Regions from separate parts of the Aquaspirillum soli genome, predicted to be linked through region 1. Evidence: predicted binding sites of a transcription regulator. Region 1 holds the regulator's gene; each other region holds the start of a gene.

Region 1 (7,301 bases):
TGGCAGAGTGACCCCTTTGTGCCCACCGTCCGTGATGGAAAACTGTATGGACGTGGTGCAGCGGACATGAAAACCTCGCTGGCGGCGTTTGTCACTGCTTGTGAAGTGTTTGTGCAAAAACATCCACAACATCGGGGTTCGATTGCGTTTCTGATTACATCCGATGAAGAGGGTGTTGCGACGCATGGCACCCGCGCCGTGGTAGAAACGCTGGCAGAACGTCATATTGAATTAGATTACTGCATTGTCGGCGAACCGACCTCGGTGCATGTGTTTGGCGACACAGTGAAAAACGGCCGCCGTGGTTCGTTAAATGGGCATCTGATTGTTAAGGGTATTCAAGGCCATATTGCCTATCCACATTTAGCAAAAAATCCGATTCATCTGGTTGCCCCTGCTATCGCTGAGTTGTGTGCGATTGAATGGGATCAAGGCAATGCCTACTTCCCACCGACCACCTTTCAAATTTCTAACCTCCATTCTGGCACCGGTGCCGTCAACATCATCCCGGGCGAAGCCGAGCTGCGTTTTAATTTTCGGTTCTCAACCGAGCACACCGCCGATGAATTAAAAGCCAAGGTACATGCGGTGTTAGATCACCACCAGCTCGACTATCAGTTAGATTGGAAATTATCTGGTAACCCATTCTTAACCGAACCGGCTGCATTAACCGATGCCGTCTGTGCAGCGATTCATGATGTCACGGGTGTAGAAGCCCAGCTCTCTACCACCGGTGGCACCTCGGATGGGCGCTTTATCAAAGATATTTGTCGTGAAGTGGTCGAGTTTGGCCCGATTAACGAGAGCATCCATAAAATCAACGAACACGTTGCCATCGAAGATATTCCACGTTTATCGGCGGTCTATCTGCGAGTGATGGAACACTTGTTAGCTTAAGGAAAGAACGCCCATGTTATGTCGTTATTTACCACTGCTCTTACCGTTGGCCTGCGGTATGGTGAGCCACACAGCATGGGCTGTCAGTTGTGACAACAGCGGGCTGAAAAATCGGCTGTTGTTACAACTCGAACCCACCGTGATTGAAGTCAATCACAGCCTAGACTATGCCGGTATTCAGCAAGAATCTGGTATCAAACCACTACAAGGGATGCCGAATGCCTTTGTCGGCGGCTTTACCAAAACGTCGGTCTCGACCAGCTTTGATATGAATTTTCACGCCAAGCCCACTGCGGATGGCCGGCTGTGTGTCGCAGGCACGGTGAAATTAACCTTCAGCCAACCCAAGGCGGTGGTGTATATGCCGAAAGATGCGCCAGCCAATAGTTGTTTGTATCAGGTGACTTACACCCATGAAATGCAGCATGTCGCGATTTTTCAACGTGGCCTGCGGCGGGTATTACAAACCGAAGGGCAAGCACTGCGCCATGAAATCGAACACCTGCCAGTTGGGGTATATGCAAATGAAGACGCCGCCAAGAAAGTCCTGACGGCGCGTTTAGAAATCTGGCAAAAACGGATGCAAACAGCGATTGCCAGTATTGAACGTGACCAAGGGCAAATTGACACGGTGGAAAACTATCGCCGTGAAGGCGAGAAAGTCGGGCGCTGCCAACAACGGCGACAGGCCCCCAATACCACGACTAACGGGCAATAAAGCCTTGTAGTTTGCTTTCGATAATCCGTGGGTTCTCACCGTTACAAATCGAGATCAACCCTTCGACCATCATGTCTTTTGCCACCACCTGTGCCGCAATCAGGGTTTTCAGTTTGTTAGCAACGGGTAAGAAAAATAAGTTGGCAGAACCCACACCATAGACCGTTGCCACAAACGCCACCGCAATACCACTCCCTAATTTTGATGGATCACTTAAGTTTTCCATCACATGAATCAACCCCAACACCGCACCAATAATACCAATCGTCGGGGCATATCCACCGGCGGCTTCCCAAATTTTAGCTGCTTGCTTTTTTTGATTTTCATAAGCGGTGATTTCAAGATCGAGAGCCGCGCGCAAGATATCGGGTTCTGCCCCATCAACTAACATCTGGAGGCCTTTTTTAGTAAAAGGGTCTTTCACCCCGCCTACATTGTCTTCTAGTGCTAATAAGCCGTTCTTTCGCGCAATTTGGCTCCAGTGAATCACATCACGAATCACCCGTTTTTCGTCTAGCTCCGGCGGGCTGAACACCCATCCCAACAACTTCAAACCAGCAGTAAATTGCGATACTGTCGATTGCAACATCACTGCGCCGACCGTACCCCCAATCACAATCAAAAACGCAGTAATCTGTAGCAGGGATGAGATATGCCCACCTTCTAACACCTGCCCCAGCAAGATCGCGCTAATCCCGATGATAATGCCGAAAATACTGATTAAATCCATCCCTGCTGACTCCTTTGATACAGCGATCAAGAACGATACATCGCCTGTATTACCTTCATCTGTGTTTATAACCACACTTTGAGTTTGCTACGCAAACGAGACACCGCTTGGGTATGAAGTTGACACACCCGAGATTCGGTTACCCCCAATACTTCGCCAATTTCTCGCAAATTGAGCTCTTGTTCGTAATACAAACTCATCACCATCTGATCACGTTCTGGCAGGGTTTTAATCGCTTCCACCAAGGCAGAGCGAAATTGATCTTCCCCTAAAATATCAATGGGATTGACTTGGCCTTCATCGCGCAACATCTCTGCAGGATGTGAGGATTCTTCTCTGTCGGTCGCAAAGTCCTCGAAATACACAATTTGATGGCCTTTACATTCAAACAAAGCTTGTTGGTAGCTTTCTAGATCCATCTCAAGGAAAGCCGCAATTTCTGATTCCTGTGCACTGCGTCCCAACTGATTTTCCAGCCGAAAAATGGCCTCTTCAATTTGCTTTGCCTGCTTGCGTGCTTGGCGAGGTAGCCAATCGAGGCGGCGCAATTCGTCTAACATCGCCCCACGAATCCGCTGGGTGGCAAAGGTTTCGAATAATACCCCCTGCTGAGGGTCAAATTGTCGGGCCGCTTCCATCAAACCAATGAGGCCAACTTGAATCAAATCATCAATTTCAACGCTGGCGGGTAAACGGCTCATCATTTGGTAAGCAATACGTTTCACCAATCCGGTATGCCGCGAGACATCGTCAGCGACAGGCTCTTGATCTGTTTGATAAGCAAGATGTTTTGGGATACGGGACATAGAGAGAAAAAGTAAGAGGATTTAAGGGTGGGGGTTGTCTGCGGTCACCGCTTCTTGCAGATGACGTACAGTTTCTAACCAACGCGCAAACAGGGTATCACCTTCTGTCGGTGTACGACCGGCCCACAACGGCAATGCACGCGCAAGTTGAGTGCAGGCAATCGCCCCTTCACTTTTCGGAAACGCCAAAGTGGCGGCAGTCTTCATCACTAAAGCGCGCCGCAAGTGATAGTCTTCGGGAATAAAACCGACCCAACGCAGCGAGACATTTAAATATTCACTGGCAGCGTAGGTGAGACGGCGAAAGATATGCTGTGCATCTTCCAGCGATTCAGCATGGTTAATCAACACATTAAAGGCTCGGCGACCAAACTCACCCGATAGTTGTTTGATGATGCCATAGGCTTCAGTCAACGATTTTGCCTCTGGCGTTAACACTAAAATCAGATGATCTGCAATGGCACTCAAGGCAGGTTCTTGTCGCGGCGGCAAAGCATCAATCAAAATCCATTCCGAGTCGCGCAAGCGTGAAGAAAACTCTTGTGACAAACGGTGGGCCAAACCAGTATGCAGATTGGCGAGGGTAAAAGGCCGGACGTACAAGTTCAACAACTCAGCACCGGAACTTAAACTGACAATCGCATCTTCTAATGCCCCTTGATAGCCGATGACTTCATCAAGATGGCGGGCATGATTGACTTTGAGACGGCGCGCTTGCCCCATATCTGCATGGGCATCCAATATCATGACCCGATGTCCATCCGATGCCAACACAGCCGCAAACTCGGCAACCACAGTGCTTACACCACTGCATTGATCGCCAATAAAGGCAAAACTACACGGTTTGCGCCCTGCTGATAACAGGCGCCGTAAACTCGCTGCTTGATCGTCCATCCCCATACTCATGACCAACTCGCTTGTGCCGCTTGAACCAGTTGATATTCGTCCCGTTTCAAGCTGTAGGGCCCGGGTTCTCGCGTGGCTTTAAAAGCACGATCCACCAAAAATTGGGCATTCGGTAGATGCAAATCTTCAGGCACACGTTGGCCATTTGTCACGTAGTACACCGGCAAGCGGTGTCGAATTAAGGTATCTAAGCTAGGGCCAGCCGATACAGCTTCATCCAGTTTAGAAATGATACAACCGGCCAAACCATTGCCACGATAGCGACGAACGACGTCTTCTAACGTATGGCCATCAGAGTTAGCCGCCAGCACTAAAATACGCGAAATGGTTTTACCACCGTGGCCAACTGAGTTAGCAAACATCTCGATTTGGCCATTCACACGACTATCACGCTGCCCCATGCCAACAGAATCAATCAGCACCACATGATGCTTGCTACCCAAATCGGCCAAGGTCAGATTGAGATCTGCTTCATTTTGCACCGAATAGACAGAGACCCCTAAAATTTTGCCATATAAACGCAGCTGATCCTGAGCGCCAATACGATAGCTGTCGGTCGTGATTAAGGCGACCCGATCTGCACCGTGTCGAATCGTACAACGCGCAGCCAGCTTCGCTACAGTCGTGGTTTTGCCAACGCCAGTGGGGCCCACTAAGGCATACAAGCCGCCTTTCGCAACCACATCCTCTTGTTCGGGAATGGTCAACACATTGTGTGCTAAGGCAGACTTCGCCCACTTTAGGGCTGCTTCATCACTAAATTGGGTGGGTAACTTGGCGACAAGCTGCCGACACAGCGCTGGGCTCATCCCTGCCGCCAAGAGCTGCCGAAATAATTCAGCTTGTACTGGCTCATGGTTCTCGAAATTCGCCCATGCCAAACTCGCTAACTGCCCCTGTAAAATGCTACGCAGGGTTTTGATTTCTTCATTCAGAAGATCCAGTTTCTCTAATGCAGGATCAGGTTCTTCCTTGCGTTCAAGCAATTCACTGTCCGTTTCCGGTGCCCGCAAATGATTAGGTATCACCGATTGGCTGTCTTTTTGTTGCGCCAACGCCGTCGTCGCTGGATCGGCAAAATGTCCAGATGGGGCAATTTCCGCTGCGGCTCGTTCTTCATAACGACCAATCACCGACTCACGGAATGGCACAGCCTTAGGCGGTGCTTCTTCCTCTGGCTCAGCTGTTTCAGAGGGGCTTTCGTCAGTCTCTACCTCGGCAATCCCAGCTTTCGCAACAGCCGATGTGAGTTCAGCGTTTGGGGAAGGATTGTCTGGTTGAAATGCAGCAGGCGTGACCAAAGGCCGCGCTGCAGGGGGAATATGTTCTGGTTCATCAAGCGGTTCAACAGGGACAGCATAGGTTCGCGCCAAAGCATGCCCCATCACCGCACTGTTTAATGGTTTGGCTTGTGCTGTGGCGGGGGTGGCTAAACCGCTACCCGTAAAGGCAGCTAAGCTCTCGGCCGCTTCTGGTGCATGTCGATTGACTGCCGCTGTTGCCAAAGACTGTGCCAAAGCGCTGACATCGCCATCGGCTACCGCCATAATTTCTATTCCACCCGAGGCAAGGGGGCGATTCGATAGAATCAGGGCATCTGCGCCGAGTTCTTCCCGCACTTGACGCAGGGCATCGCGGGTCGTGCGTCCAAAGTATTTTTTTACCAACATGATGAATTATCCCCTGCCGCCAACAACTGCAATGATCCGGATGGTTTTGTTATCAGGGATTTCATTGTGTGCCAAAACTGCCAACTGCGGCAGGGCACGGCGTAAGAATTTTGACAATAAAGGCCGTAGGGCTGTCGGTGTTAACAACACAGGATTGTGCCCTTGTTGTTCCACACGCTCAGCCTCTTGTGATGCCGACTGTAATAAACTTTCTGCCAAGCCCGGTTCTAATCCACCACCGGCTTTGCTCTGTACTGCGGACAGCAAAATACTTTCCAGTTGAGGGTCGAGTGTCATCACGGGCAGCTCTTGGATACCCGGGAACAGCTGATGCACGATAGCACGCGACAACGAGACCCGCACCACAGCAGTGAGATCATCAATATCTTGTGTCATCGATACATGGTCAGACAGGGTTTCGATAATGCTGCGAATGTCACGAATGTGCATCCCTTCCGAGAGCAAATTCTGTAGCACTTTTTGCAAGGTACTGATCGACACCACTTTTGGTACCAAATCTTCCACCAGTTTCGGGGCCTCTTTGGACAGATGGTCGAGCAAGGCCTGTACCTCTTCGCGTCCCAGCAATTCAGAGGAGTGTGTTTGTAAAATATTGGAAATATGTGTTGCTACCACCGTACTGGCATCCACGACGGTGTAACCAAGGGATTGTGCTAAATCGCGATTGGATGACTCGATCCATACCGCCGGTAAACCGAAAGCTGGATCGGTGGTCGGTGTACCCGGCACTTGGCCCAACACGCGCCCCGGGTTAATGGCTAAAAACTGACCGATATAAGCCTCACCCGCGCCAATCTCCACCCCTCTGAGCAAAATACGATAGGCATTCGGCCGAATTTCTAGGTTGTCACGAATATGCACCGCCGGCACCAAGAAGCCGACTTCTTGCGCGATTTTTTTACGAATCCCACGTACCCGCCGCAACAGCTCGCCATCTTGTGAGCGATCCACCAACGGAATCAAACGGTAGCCCACTTCCAAACCGACCGGATCGACGGGTTGAACATCGTTCCAACTGACCTCGGCCAAAGGCGCTTCCATCACCTCTTCCAAAGCAGTGTCGGTTTCGACTTGTTGTTCCTTCTGTTTCTTGCGTTGTTCTAACCAATAGGCCAAGCCACCCAAACTCGCCGCGATCAGTAGGAAGGCCACGTGCGGCATATTAGGAATAATCCCCACCAGACCAATCACCCCAGCCGTCATATACAACACACTCGGCTGCATAAACAGTTGGCCAACCATCTGCTCAGAGATGTCTTTTTCCGTACCAACACGGCTGACCACAATACCCGCAGCAGTCGAAATAATCAGGGCTGGAATTTGCGCCACCAAACCATCACCAATGGTCAACAGGGTGTAAACGTGAGCCGCTTCGCCAACAGGTAAATCATGTTGAGCCACCCCCACAATCAAGCCGCCGACAATGTTGATCAACATAATCAAGATACCGGCAACCGCATCACCACGCACAAATTTGGACGCACCATCCATCGAACCAAAGAAGTTAGCTTCTTCAGAGATAGTGGAACGGCGGATGCGTGCTTCATCTTCAC
Region 2 (7,301 bases), on a different contig from region 1:
ATGCCGGTCATACCTTGGTCATCGGTGGTAAAAAAACCGTGTTGCGCTTGATTCCGTCTGGGATTTTGCATGCCGGTAAAGAGTGTTTCATTGGTAACGGTGTGGTGATTTCTCCAGAAGCCTTACTGAAAGAAATTGATGAATTGGAAACAGCAGGTATCGATGTTTCCAAACGCTTGAAGATCTCTGAGTCTTGCCCATTAATTTTGCCGTACCACATCGCTCTAGACCAAGCGCGTGAAGCAGCCAAAGGCGAGAACAAAATCGGCACCACTGGCCGTGGTATCGGCCCAACTTATGAAGATAAGGTGGCACGCCGCGCGATTCGTGTGCAAGATTTGTTCTATCCAGAGCGTTTTGCGGCCAAACTCGGCGAAAACTTGGCTTATTACAACTTCTTGTTAAAAGAATACTTCAAGACTGACACAGTAGACTTCCAATCTACCTTGGAAGAAACCTTGAAATTGGCAGAACGCATTAAGCCAATGGTGGCAGATGTGTCTCGTACCTTGTACGAACTCAACAAAGCGGGTAAACCGCTGTTGTTTGAAGGCGCACAAGGCACATTATTGGATATCGACCACGGTACCTACCCATTCGTGACATCGAGTAACTGTGTTGCCGGTGCTGCCTCTGCTGGTGCAGGTGTTGCGCCACAGATGTTGCAGTATGTGTTGGGGATTGTAAAAGCCTACACCACCCGTGTGGGGTCTGGCCCCTTCCCAACGGAACAGTGTAATGACACTGGTGCCTACCTCGCCAAACGTGGCAATGAATTTGGTTCCGTCACCGGTCGTCCCCGCCGCTGTGGTTGGTTTGACGCGGCAGCGTTGAAACGCTCGATTCAAATCAATGGCGTATCTGGTTTGTGTGTGACCAAACTAGACGTGATGGATGGTATGGACGAGATCCAGTTGTGTGTTGGCTATCGTAAAGATGGCGTTGAATACGACATTCTGCCCTTTGGTTCAGAAGCAGTGAGCGGTTGTGAGCCAATCTATGAAACCATGCCCGGTTGGCACGACTCAACGGTTGGTGTGAAAGAATATGACGCACTGCCGGCCAATGCTAAAGCGTATCTGACACGGATCGCCGAAGTCTGCGAAGCGCCAATTGATATTATCTCGACGGGTCCAGATCGCGAAGAGACCATCGTATTACGTCATCCCTTTGCTTAATCGCGTAGAAATCCCCTGTCTTGGCAGGGGATTTTACTGCGCTTCTTTTACGGTTTTTCCGTAAAACAAATCAAAAATAAACTGATTTTCCAAAAAAGAAAATTCTCGTACTGTAGCGCCATTGATATTCTTCAGCTTGAAATGAGAACTCGCATGGCCGCTTTTTCTGCTGAACGTGTCCTAAGCGTTCACCATTGGAATGACAGTTTATTTAGTTTTAAAACCACCCGCGATGCAGGGTTGCGGTTTGAAAACGGACACTTTGTGATGATTGGTCTGGAAGTCAATGGCCGACCACTGATGCGTGCTTACAGCATTGCCAGCGCAAATCATGAAGAACATCTAGAGTTTTTTAGCATTAAAGTGCCCGATGGCCCGCTGACCTCTCGCCTGCAACATCTGACACCGGGGGATAATCTGTTGGTCAGCAAAAAACCAACAGGAACGTTGGTTATTGACGACTTGTTACCGGGTGGGCGCAATTTGTATTTGTTCGGCACCGGCACCGGCCTCGCCCCGTTTATGTCCCTGATTAAAGATCCAGAAGTGTACGAACGTTATGAACAAGTCATTTTGTTCCACGGCGTGCGCTATTGCAGCGAATTGGCGTATCAGCAATACATCACCGAAACCTTGCCAGAACATGAGTTCTTAGGCGAGATGGTCAAAAATCAATTACGTTACTATCCTTCGGTGACGCGTGAACCTTATGTCAACCAAGGTCGGTTAACCGATTTGATTCGCAGTGGCAAATTGTTCCAAGACCTTGGTTTACCTAGCCTTGACCCCAATACCGACCGCGCCATGTTATGCGGCAGTCCTTCGATGTTGAAAGAAACCTGCACCTTGTTAAAAGAATATGGTTTAGAAGAGGCACGCCAAGGTCAACAAGGTCACTATGTCATCGAGCGTGCCTTCGTTGAAAGCTAAGCAGCCATAGAGACACAATCCAAAAAAATAGCCAAGCATATTTTGCTTGGCTGTTTTTTTAATGCTTGTTGTAGCGTGGCGGCATTAACAAAGCGGGAATTTCACGCGGTGCTTGGCTAAGTGGATGTCGCCATGCCTTACCCGACATTAAATGCGCCAAAGGTGAAGGCCGTGCCGGTGTGACAAAAGCCTGATGAAAAGTCGAAGGATGCGGTTTGGGATGTTCCATCCAACTCGGCCAAAAACCGGTCATCATTTCAGGTTTTAACGTTTGTCGGGTCAATTTTTCAATGTTGGCAAGGGCTTTTTGTTCATCCTCAGCCATCAATGAAATCGCCACACCAGAGCTCCCCGCCCGCCCTGTACGGCCAATCCGATGGACATAATCCTCGGGTGCTTTTGGCAGTTCAAAATTAACCACAAATGGTAAATCTGAGATGTCTAAACCACGTGCAGCCACGTCCGTTGCGACCAACACGCGCACCTCGCCGGCTTTAAAAGCAGCAAGAGTTTCAATGCGAGCTTGTTGTGCTTTATCGCCATGAATAGCGGCCACAGAGATATTTTCGCGCTTTAACTCACGGGTTAGTTGATCTGCCCCTTGTTTGGTACGGCAAAACACAATGACCTGTGACATATCACGCTGTTGCAGTAAGCGCACTAATAACGCCCGTTTACGATGACTATCAACGGCATAGATGGTTTGCTCGATTTTGGCATTGGTGGCATTTTGCCGCGCCACTTCAATCAACTGAGGCTGTTTCATAAACTCAGCCGCCAATTTTTTGATTTCTGGCGAGAAGGTGGCAGAAAACAAGAGCGTTTGTCGTGTTTTAGGCAATAAGGTCAAAATACGGCGGATATCAGGCAAAAAGCCCATATCGAGCATTCGATCCGCCTCATCCATCACCAAAATTTCAACTCGATTTAGCTGAATTGTTTTTTGTTCTACGTGGTCGAGCAAGCGACCAGGGGTGGCAACAACAATTTCAATACCACGGCGCAACTGCTCTTTTTGTGGATCGATACTGACCCCACCAAATAACACAGCATAACGCAATTGGCTATGTTGGCTATATTGACGCACACTATCAGCTACTTGGTCTGCCAGTTCTCGTGTTGGAGTCAACACCAACACTCGGACCGGATGCATTGCGGGTGAAGCACTACTATTGGCATAGCCCATTAAACGGGTTAAAACGGGCAAGGTGAATGCCGCTGTTTTACCTGTTCCGGTTTGTGCCGCAGCGAGGATATCTCCCCCTGCCAGCACAACAGGAATCGCTTGACGCTGAATAGGTGTCGGCTCACGGTAGCCTAGCTCCTCAACAGCCCGAAGAATAAGAGGGCTTAAGCCAAGCTCAGCAAACGACATAACAACTCCTAAAAATGGATGATGCGATCAACTTAACACGCACCATTTAAGACAAAGATAACCATTGAACAAGGGTTAACAACAAAATCACAGCCAACCACAGCACCACCGACCGCCACACCAACCCCACGGCACGGCGCAAATAATCAGGATCGGCCTCATCGCCGACGCCCAATTCAGGACGATACTTAACGGTATAATCTTGACGAAGCGGATCGCCTAGCTTCACGCCAATTGCACCTGCAGCCGATGCCAATAAAATTCCATAAGCGTAGTGTCCCCAAGCAATCGCTTGTGAACGCCAACAAAATACAGCATCTTCAAAATCGCCCATCACCGCAAAACTGGCCGACGTTAAACGCACAGGCAGCCAATCAATAGCCTCATGAAAACGGCGCGCAAAGCGGCCAAAGGCTTCGCCTAACACTTCCTCACGACCACCCCATTTTTGGTACAGCATATTTGACATGCGATACATCACGGCACCAGCAGGGCCAGGCAAGACAGCAAACCAAAACATGGTGCCAAAGACATGGCGATAGCTGTCGATCACCCCTTGTTCAATGGTCAAACGAGAGATTTCATTCACTTCAAGTTCAGAAGTCGGTTGACCAGACCAACGAGCCAACGCTGAGCGAGCATCGACCACACGATTCTCTGCCAAAGCGACGGAGATCTCAGTCAAGGCACTGGAAAAATGACGGAACCCCATCGTGAGATATAACACCGCTACATCCCAAATTAAGGCCAGCGCAGGCGTCACTTTGTATAGCAGTCCATGTATCAACCACACGAATCCTGCCAATGGCAAAACGGCCAGACACCATGCCAACACGCCATGTCGATTACGACCTGCATTTAAGTGGCGCTCTAGGTAGTTGGCATAACGCGTAAACACCAATAGAACGCGGTTTCGATTACCTAAGGGATGTATTTGCTCCAGCGCAAGCGCGAGGATAATCGCGAGCAGGGTCATGGCAAGAGAAAAAACTTTCTGAAGAAAATAAAAAAGGATAGCCACGATAGCACAAAGCGTGCTAACTCGCAGCATTGAGCAGAAGGGAACCGCACAATTTCAGTGGGATTAAATTAGGCTTGGCCCAGTGTACGGCCACCGGCGATAGCAGAGCGCGCGCCACCGTCACGTTTATACGCCATAGTACTTTGAGGACTGGCCATCAAAATATCCAATGCCTCTTGCGTATCGGCCAAATGACGAGCGATCAGTTGACCATTGACACGATTGATCGATTGCGCACGGGCACAGAGTGTTTCAAGCTGACACCATGCTTTCAGCAACAGCGCTTTATCAGATAGCCATTGCATAAACACGCCGCGCTCCTGACAACCGAGTGTTCTTAGAATGTCGGTACGTTGTTTAACACATTGGTCAATTTGTTCTAGGGTATTGAGCTTTTGCACGGCAAGGCGTTCCAAGTCAGCAATCGCTTGGTGCACCAACGCCGCCTGCTCAGCAGCCAGCGCCTCATTGAGCATTTCATATAACTGAATTTCTCGCTCAATCAGTTCACTTAAAGCTTGGTCATAAGCAGGCATGGTCGCTTCCATTTATTCTCAAAAAGTTGGGACTATTCCCGTCCGGCGAGTAATTCACGAGCGGACGAAATCAAACCATCAGCAATCGCATTAGGGTTGATACTGAATTTACCCTCGGCAATCGCTTGTTTAATGGCGGCAACTTTCCCAGAATCAACCACAGGTTGTTGTTGTACCGATTGTTCGAGTGCTGCCACCTGATTTGCCAGTGGGTTGATGGCAACGTTAACAGGACGCACCTGTGAGGGTGCACTTGCGGTGGAGGAGGGTGCAAGACGGGTTTTGTTACTCACCGCTGCAGAATTCGCCACCGAAGGATTATTGGACTGAATTTTCATGGCATTTTCTATACAAAAAATTGAGTTTATTGCTAGCAAACATCGGTCAAAATTCACAAAACTTTAGTGACGCGGTTGAAGCAACAGCGGTTTTTAACAAAAACTATTATTCCAATAAAATTAGAAGGGTGGTGCGTTATTTAGAGAGTAATCAACACTGTTCCATCCGCTTGCGCAACACCGGATACGGTCCGCCCCCCCTGCATTTTTACCACAACCACCTCACCTGCCATAGCAGCGCGAGTGGCAATCCCTTCTGCAGAAACTGAAAAGCCTGCATCTTGCGCCAAGACTCTGACTTTTTGTCCTGCGCGAATCACCTGTTGCCCTTTTAAGTGTTCAGGGCGCAATGGCAAACCAGCCGCCACCGAAAAAGTGACCACTTTTCCCACAGCATCTCGCACATTCAGCATAGCACGTTGTGCATTATAGCCAGCAGGCGCAGGCTTTAACTCCAAATCTTCAGCACGCAATACTTCCCCCGCACTCAATGCCCGTTTGCTCACAACAATCATCAAATTTGGCTCGATTACCACGGGCAAACGCAATGACCATGTAGGCGAATTACAACGTAACACAACAGCAGTTGGACCAGAGCGTTTGTTATTGAGCCAGTCTATCTGTGGTGCTGGGCAATTTGCTACTTTTAGCTTGCTATCAAGCTTGCCAAATTCAACTCGGTGCGGCGTATTTGCCCATTCATTCTGCACAAATTGCTGTGCCTGTGCTTCTAGGGCAGCCAAATTATGATGAGTTGGTGCTGCTATTGATGTGATTGGCAACACACCCAAAGCAAGCCATACCACGCCAACACGATACCTTGTAAAATTCCCCACGGTTTCTCCCCTCAACAACTGTCACAGTCGTTTTTAGATATAAGGGCAATATGCGTATTATCGAGTGTAATTTCGCCGATCATGGTACAGCAATCCAAAGCATTTTCAATGACGCTATTGTTCACTCAACAGCACTATATGATTATCAACCACGTAGTTTAGAAACCATCGAAAATTGGTTCTCACAAAAGAGTCTGCAACGCTTTCCAGTAATTGGATTAATCACAGATAACAACCAGCTTGCCGGTTTTGCCAGTTATGGCACATTCCGCGCTTGGCCGGCTTATCAATACACAGTCGAACACTCTATTTATATCCATCAAGATTTTAGGGGACAAGGCCTAGGTAAATGTTTGTTAGCAGCATTGATAGAATATGCAGAGAAACAAAATTACCATGTTTTGATTGCTGCAATTGATAGCAGCAATCAAAACAGTATTAAGTTACATCAATCATTTGGCTTTAGTCACGCAGGTACCTTAAAACAGGTTGGATTTAAATTTGGGCGTTGGTTAGATGTTGAGCTATATCAAAAAACACTGCTTACACCAGAAAACCCCAATGAGTGCCCATAAAAATCAAGTTTCAGTAATACCTGCCATTTGCTCATCTAAAGATTGATGCGGCAAAGCCAAATACTCGCTAGTTTGCATTTCATTTAAACGGCTAGCGGTACGGAAAAATTCACTGGCTTGAATACCTTCAGTGTAGATTTGATCTGCTGCAACCTCAGCACTTAAAATGAGTTTAACCCGACAATCATAAAAAACATCCACTAACCAAGTAAAACGTCGGGCTTCTGCGGATTGTGCAGCAGATAGTTTAGGTATATTTGAAACTAAAACCGTATGATAAGCACGAGCAATTTCTAAATAATCAGTTTGTGCACGTGGCCCACCACAAATCTCAGCAAAATCAAACCATACAACGCCTAAAGAATGTTTCACACACTGAATCGTACGTCCCAAAATTTGTAACTCATGCTTCATTTCTTTACCACAGTGTAAACTTTGGTATAAAGCAAATAATTTTGGCTGACTCTCTTTTAATGGATAAATATATAGAGGTTCTCGGGTTAAAGCACGAT
Region 3 (7,301 bases), on a different contig from region 1:
TGAGTGAAATTAAGCAAAACAATGAATTTGAACTGTTTGCTTATTATAATCATAGCATTGAAGACGATACCACACATCAGTTAAGAAAGTATTTTGATAGCTGGAATAATATCTTTGCGAAATCAGATGAAGAAGCAGCGGAGCTTATTTATCAGCAAGAAATTGACATATTGATCGACTTGTCAGGCCATACAGCAGGCAATCGTTTACCTGTATTTTCTTATAAGCCTGCACCACTACAAATTACTTGGCTTGGCTATTTTGCAACAACAGGTATTGAAGAAATCGACTATATTCTCGTCGATCAAACGGGTGTCCCTGAAGAATACCAATTCCAATTTGCTGAACAAGTGCAATATCTGCCTCATACAAGGTTATGTTTTAACACTCTAAACGAAGCACCAAAGGTATCCAATTTACCCGCTTTAGAGAAAAATCAGTTTACTTTTGGTTGCTTTCAACATCTTAGCAAAACAAATGATGAAGTTTTTTCTTTATGGCGTGACATTCTTAATCAAGTCCCTCACAGCAGTTTACGTTGGCAGGCAATGCAGTTTGCTGATGAGACAGTCAAAGAATCCACTTTGCAAAAACTAGAAGCACAGGGTATTTCTCGTACACGAATCCATCTTTTACCTGCGACTTCTTATCAAGACTATCTACAGGCACATGCAGAAGTGGACGTGCTACTAGACACCTTTCCCTATACGGGAGGTACTACAACATGCGAAGCGCTCTGGATGGGTGTCCCAACTATCACACTTGCAGGAGAGACGTTACTTTCGCGTCAAGGTGCTAGCTTGCTCACTGCGGCAGGATTAGAAAGTTACGTGACCAACACCAAAGAGGAATATGTGGCGCTAGCATGTTCAGTTGCTTCTCGGTTAGAGGCATTGTCTTTATTGAGACAAAACTTGCGAGAACAAGTTACACATTCTGCCTTGTTTAACCAAACACAGTTTGCTAAAGATTTTTCACAAACAATCACAACGCTTTGGCAACAACACTTCTCACATTAAAAGATATAAAACAAAAAAGCTACCTTATTTACCTAAGGTAGCTTTTTTAGTTTCTTGCACTAGGCTTTTTGATTAACAAACATGCCAGCAATTTTATCAATACTCTTAGCAATTTCTAGCATTTCTTCTGAAGGAATCTGTCGAATGATTTCATCATTCGCGGTATTGATAATTTTAACGACAGGGATCTCCAAGTCTTCATCGACCGAGAATTTCAATTCGCTCGCGTACATCTGCACCACTTTTTGTACTTTTTCTGCGGCATCTTGTAAATCTTGTGGATTGGCTTGGAGTGCTTGTTGTTTCTGTGCACTGGAAACAGCTTGCACAGCATCGCTTGAAACTTCTACCGTTGGGGCAGACGATTGCGAGGCAGGCAAAGAAACGGGCCGGTTGTTCGTATCTTGCGGCAACGAATAAGACGGCAAGTTGCTGCTGTTGATGGGGGGAATCGTACTCATGAGCAAGGCTCCTTACGCGAAAAACCCGACGGGGGAGGCTCCCGCGCCGGGTTGTTCGAAAACGGGCCACCGCGCGGGGCGGCGGCTGTTTCTTTTTCAGATTAACGCAAGAGCTGCAGAGCTTGCTGTGGCTGTTGGTTAGCCTGAGCCAGCATTGCAGTACCCGCTTGTTGCAACACGTTGGCACGAGCCAAGGATGCAGATTCGTTAGCGAAGTCAGCATCTTTAATCCGGCTACGAGAAGCGGAGATGTTTTCGCTAGAAGTTTGCAAGCTAGTGATTGCCGAGCTGAAACGGTTTTGGAAAGCACCCAGTTTTGCGCGGAAAGCGTTCACTTCTTTGATTGCGTTGTCAATACGAGCAATCGCGTTGGTTGCATTTTTGCTGTCGTGGCCAGTGACGGTCAGGTCAGTAATACCTAAGGTGTTGTTACCAGCTAAGGAAGCACCGCCTTTAGTGGACAAACCAGTTTTCGATGCACTCCAACCACCAGTCAGGCTGAAAGAAGCCTTTGACAACTCACCCAAAGAACCGTTGGAACGCACTTGGATCTTGTTGTTCTCATCCAGTGTAGCGGTCACGCCAGTTTTTTCGGACTGTTTGTTGATCGCTTCAACAATTTGACCGGCACGTTGTTCACCAGTTGAAGCAGCACCAATTGAACCTAAGCTGACAGATTGTGCTGCGCCGTTGGAATCTGTGTATTTGATTTTCAGGCCGTTAGCAATGGCATCTACACCACCGGTGCCAGCTGCTTTACTGATCGAACCAGTCGCAACTGCAGATACACCACGGACATAGTTACGACCACCTAAAGAACTCAAGTTGGTGTTTGCAACGCTATCGATAGTAATTGCCTGACCTGCATCAGCACCCACTTGGAAAGTTTTTGCAGTGAAGGAACCGTCCAACAGTTTGTTGCCGTTAAACGAAGTCTGTTCAGTCATACGCTGAATTTCGTTTTTCAGCTGAGTAATCTCGTCTTGAATTGTCTGACGGTCACCGAGTTTGTTGGTGGAGTTGGCTGCTTGCACGGCCAATTCACGAACACGTTGCAGGTTGTTACCCACTTCGGTCAACGCACCTTCAGCAGTTTGTGCCAAAGAGATACCGTCGTTTGCGTTGCGCTTAGCCTGATCCAAACCTTTGACTTGGGCAGTCATACGCTCAGAGATCGACATACCAGCAGCATCATCTTTCGCGCTGTTGATACGCAAGCCAGAAGACAGACGCTGAGTTGCAGTTGCCAACAGACCGGTAGAACCAGCCAATTGACGTTGGGAGTTCAGCGAGGCAACGTTAGTATTGATAAACATAGTGATTCTCCTACTGAAGAGAAAAAAGTTAAACGAGGCGCTTACTATCAAACTGCAGGTATCGCGCTCTTGTTAGTGTTTTCGGATCACTCAGAAAAAACTTTAAGAAATTTTCTGCTTTTTACAGCATTTTTTTATTTTCCCAACAAACTCAATAACTTAGGCAAGCTTTTCAACTCTGAATTTGCTAAAGACATCGCAGCAGCAAACAACATTGGAGACTCCTCTACCCATTCACGATGAAATGCTGAGCCTACCAAACAAGCCTGTTGCTCAAAATCATTACCATAGGCACTCGCAGCCGCAGCCAAAAACAACCGTTGCAACAAATAAAATAGCAAGAAGGCCAACAGATTGGTTCGTAAATCATGTTCCACTGACGCTACAGGAAACGCATACGCTAACCAGTGGTTCAACACGATATGCTCTAAAAAATGCGGTGATGCTAATAGCGCCTGATCAAGATCCGCTAAAGCCTCTCGTATCCTAGGAATAGCGGCTAACGCACGTTCTTCTAGTGGACGAGATTGATCCGCCAAATCAAATGCCAACACAACATCATTCAGCACTTTTTCATAGCTACCCACCCCTTGCTGTCGATCGTGACGAAGTTGTAACAGCTTTACCAACAAAAGTGCATGTAGAGACTCATCAAATGTAATTTGCGTAAAGTGCAATGTCTCGTCGTTCTGTTGGATTAAGTTAAAAAGGCTCTCAATCGAGAGCGCGATGTGATCGACTTGATTGGCTTCATACACCTCACTAATCTGTTCCGTCAGGAAGTACAACAACATTAAGCGACGCGAGAGTGGGAGTTCACGAGTTTGCAACAACGTCGCACCCGCTTGCCGCAGTAACAAGTAGCGCTGTTGTTCTACCTCGGGTAGATCCACTGTTACCATGGATTCCTGTCTCATCATGACGGGTGCAATCGATAGTGCCAGTGCATCGGGGGTTTTCCACAATAGACGACCCACTTCTGGACAGGACGGCGATAAGAACTGCTGCGTCCCATCAGGCAGCCATCTGTTAATAGCAGGGTATTCAGCACAACGCGTCGGTAAAGCAGGGTTATCATACAGCCGACACTTTTGCTGACGATCCAATAACCAACACTGCCCCGTTACAGGATTCATTCGACTAAACGCCTGCATCTCGCCGAGTTTGTTTTTTGCGACACCAAAAGCAAGTCTCAACCAAGGCTGATAGGCTGTTTGATTTGTTAATTGCGCCATCCCATCCATGTCTTGAACAGAGGGAAAAAACAATACTTTCTGACAGCAGGAATTCACGCAGATGTTTGAACCAACACAGTTAAATTTTTGTAGATACTGGGGAACTAATGTATCAGTTTTCGAAAACGAAACAACAGAATTTGTCATCGAACAGCCTTTTTAAAGAAAATAACTCAGCAGAAATGCTCTCGTATCAACTCTAACTCAGAAAGAACACCACAGATGGCCAAAAACCTCAATATAGAGATGGAAAGAGCTTCAAAAAATCAACAATGGGCGGATGCGGCGGTGCTTGCAGAACAAGTGTGTGTACAGTATCCCAAACACAGTCGAGCTTGGCTGATCCTAGGTGTGAGTCGATTTCATTTATCAAACTTAACACAAGCACAAGCTGCAATCGAAAAAAGTTTGGCGCTCAATAGTACACAACCAGAGGCTTACTTTTGGTTAGCAAGAATACTCAGTAATAAACAAGAACCCCTACAAGCTGACATATTTTTCTCCAAAGCAATCGAACTTGATCAAACAAATCCACAATATCCTATTTTCAAAGCTGTCAACTTATACAACAATCATCTTTTTATCGAGATAAAGAAAGACCTACCTTCTCTCGTTAGAAAATATCGAGAGAATCCAATTTTCCCTATTATTTTGATGGCTGCATTTGAAGAAACAAAGCAAGAGATTGACCTCGATATTGAAACACTCAAGGTCATCACGGGTGCAGCAGAAAACAGCGAAGATGAAAACATCCATTTTCGCTATATAAATATCTTAGCCATTCAGGACAAGAAAGAAAACCTATCTCGCTTTTTAACTAACAACAAAGTGGCGAAGCATTTACTAATTTATGGCAAGGGTAAGATATTTGAATTAGAAGACAATATTGAACAAGCTGAAATTCATTATCAAGAAGCCTTTAAAATTAAGAAAACAGATTTTTTATGCAGAAGATTATCAGAGATTTTATTCGAACAAAACAAATTTGAAGAGTGCACTTCTGTTATTAAAGCTTTTCTTGAAGAAAACCCTAATGACCCACAGGGGTTAATACAACTTGGCATGATTTATTATGCCCTACCAAAAGAACAAGAAAAAGCAATTGTATGTTTTGAAAAAGCGATTGAAGCAAAACCAGATCTTGACATGGCCAAATGGAACATGGCGCACCCCCTGTTCAATTTAGGTAGAGTAAAAGAAGGTTGGGATAAACACCGTTATCGCGAGTCTTTATTTTTACCAAGAAAATTTCATGCCGAGATTTGGAAAGAAAACGAATCACTAAAAAACAAAACCCTTATGGTCTGGAGTGAACAGGGGGTTGGCGATTATTTTATGTTTGCTAATTGTTTCCCAGACTTAGTAAAAAAATCAGGGGCCAAACATATTATCTATGAAACAGACCCTCGTTTACTTGCACTGATGCAACGCAGTTTTTTAGAAATTGATGTCAGACAAAGCCCACGTTTACAAAAAGATGGGGCGCCATACATTACTGATTACACACATCATATTCCTATGGGGACGTTGCCAGTCTTTTACCGAAAACAAGTTAACGCCTTCCCGACTGGTTCTTATTTAAAGACAAATCCAGAATGGGATGAGGAATGGAAAAAACGCTTAGACCATAGCAAGAAAAATATAGGTATTTGCTGGCGAAGTGGTGTACGCAGTACGTTTAGAGATAGATACCTCACAGATATAGAAGTTTGGGGCCCATTGTTCAGTATTCCTAATGTAAACTGGATCAATCTACAATATGGTGATTGCGATAAAGAACTTGAATTTGCCGCTAAACATTTTGGTGTAAAAATTCAATCTTGGTCAGATATTAACCTAAAAGATGACTTTGATGCAGTGGCTTCTCTAATAAAAAGTTTAGATCTGGTCATTACAGCCCCAACCGCAGTTATGCAGTTAGCAGGTGCAGTAACAGGGGGCAAAAACGTTTGGCCATTTATTACACACCCAAATTGGAGTTTATTAGGTCAAAATTATTCCCCTTGGTTCCCAGAAGCACGAGTTTATAGAACAGAAGTCCCAACCCCGATTCACCATACTTTTCCACGGATGAGTGAAGATTTAAGGAAATGGCTACAAGGGGAAAACATGCCTGCCGGCGTTGTGATGTGTGAAGAACAAGATGAATCGTTATTTACAACACATACCTCTGAGAGATACTCCGATGCTCTTAGCTGTGAAGAAAAACTAGCTCGAGGAGATATCACTACCATACAAGCAATTGAAGCAACCTTCTCACAGTCTTTAATTAAGCGACTCAACACACTCAGCGAATATAAGCAAGTAGAACCTCTAGAAGAAGAGGTGCTCAAATATGGAGGAACACTAGCGAATTATATACAAAAAAAAATAAACCAGCCAATACTAGAAAAAGAGCTATTAATAAAAGGCACAGGCAAAAAAACCTTACTGATTTTTTTCCAAGGTAACATTAATATGGCCTTACCTCAGTCAGAGGTCACGCCCTATCTTACACCCAAGTTTGCTGGGGTAAGGTTATTTGAAGAAATATTGCAGGATTACCCTGATACTTGTTATTTAGGCGTTCGCGACAGTTGGCAAATGTGGTACCAAGTTGGCCCTCTTGGAACGGCATTGGCTGATCAAGGCCTTTCAGCGCAACAAAGATGGTTGTCGCTATTAAATGCCAAGATAGAAAAATCAGGTTGTCAAAAAATCATTTGCCTTGGCACTTCAGCAGGGGCTTCTGCTGCCATTCAATTTGGAGCAAAACTGGACGCAAAAGCAGTGCTCGCGATCTCACCACAAGCTAAACCACTCGATAATGAATGGGAAAATAAAAAAGGACAAGTCTCTTTTATGGTAACAAGAGATGTACAATGGCGGAAAAAGGTCAAGGAACAATTTAATATACCGGCACTTGACTTAAAGCCTTATGCTGAAGAGCTTGGCTCTCGGTTACAGCTCTTTGTTCCTAAACTGTACGAGGCTGATCTCATTCATGCAAACTACCTTGCGAATACCAACCCGAATATTCAAGTTCACCGAAGCCCCGGGAAAGATCATGCAGATGTTAGTAAAGCTTTATTTAAGAAAGCACTGATCGAACAAATTATTAAGTAGATCATTTCTCTCGATTTTGGTAAGCAAAAATCGACTCGGCAAAGTGAAAATCTAACGCCGAGTCGATATCAACAGAATGTTCTGCTGGCATAATAAAAGCAATCGTTTTTGGTGTCAGAAAAGTACGCTGTTGAATGAGACATTCAACTTTTGCCAAATAGATCG

What was found. Region 1 encodes FliA, which starts transcription of late flagellar genes. Its sites were predicted from a motif close to GCTAAAGNTNNNNNNNNNNCNGCCGATAAT; they were not measured.
Region 2: flgM (flagellar biosynthesis anti-sigma factor FlgM) is a predicted target of FliA. The motif match lies at 5,417-5,446, and genes of this name have one in related genera.
Region 3: ACYVJG_RS08835 (flagellin N-terminal helical domain-containing protein) is a predicted target of FliA. The motif match lies at 2,874-2,903, and genes of this name have one in related genera.

What each region holds. Positions count from the first base shown of each region.
Region 1 covers NZ_BAAGTM010000001.1:276,360-283,660, reverse strand. Annotated here, with positions in the region: gene dapE (succinyl-diaminopimelate desuccinylase) at 1-897, shown strand, start outside; gene ACYVJG_RS01425 (hypothetical protein) at 911-1,615, shown strand; gene ACYVJG_RS01420 (flagellar motor protein) at 1,602-2,345, opposite strand; gene ACYVJG_RS01415 (RNA polymerase sigma factor FliA) at 2,411-3,151, opposite strand; gene ACYVJG_RS01410 (MinD/ParA family ATP-binding protein) at 3,173-4,057, opposite strand; gene flhF (flagellar biosynthesis protein FlhF) at 4,054-5,727, opposite strand; gene flhA (flagellar biosynthesis protein FlhA) at 5,734-7,301, opposite strand, start outside.
Region 2 covers NZ_BAAGTM010000006.1:859-8,159, reverse strand. Annotated here, with positions in the region: gene ACYVJG_RS07360 (adenylosuccinate synthase) at 1-1,178, shown strand, start outside; gene ACYVJG_RS07355 (ferredoxin--NADP reductase) at 1,332-2,108, shown strand; gene ACYVJG_RS07350 (DEAD/DEAH box helicase) at 2,167-3,483, opposite strand; gene ACYVJG_RS07345 (CobD/CbiB family protein) at 3,530-4,459, opposite strand; gene ACYVJG_RS07340 (flagella synthesis protein FlgN) at 4,573-5,040, opposite strand; gene flgM (flagellar biosynthesis anti-sigma factor FlgM) at 5,073-5,378, opposite strand; gene flgA (flagellar basal body P-ring formation chaperone FlgA) at 5,519-6,184, opposite strand; gene ACYVJG_RS07325 (GNAT family N-acetyltransferase) at 6,265-6,789, shown strand; gene zapE (cell division protein ZapE) at 6,793-7,301, opposite strand, start outside.
Region 3 covers NZ_BAAGTM010000008.1:71,889-79,189, forward strand. Annotated here, with positions in the region: gene ACYVJG_RS08825 (tetratricopeptide repeat protein) at 1-1,019, shown strand, start outside; gene ACYVJG_RS08830 (flagellar protein FlaG) at 1,079-1,480, opposite strand; gene ACYVJG_RS08835 (flagellin N-terminal helical domain-containing protein) at 1,582-2,796, opposite strand; gene fliB (flagellin lysine-N-methylase) at 2,931-4,178, opposite strand; gene ACYVJG_RS08845 (tetratricopeptide repeat protein) at 4,254-7,136, shown strand; gene ACYVJG_RS08850 (acylneuraminate cytidylyltransferase family protein) at 7,138-7,301, opposite strand, start outside.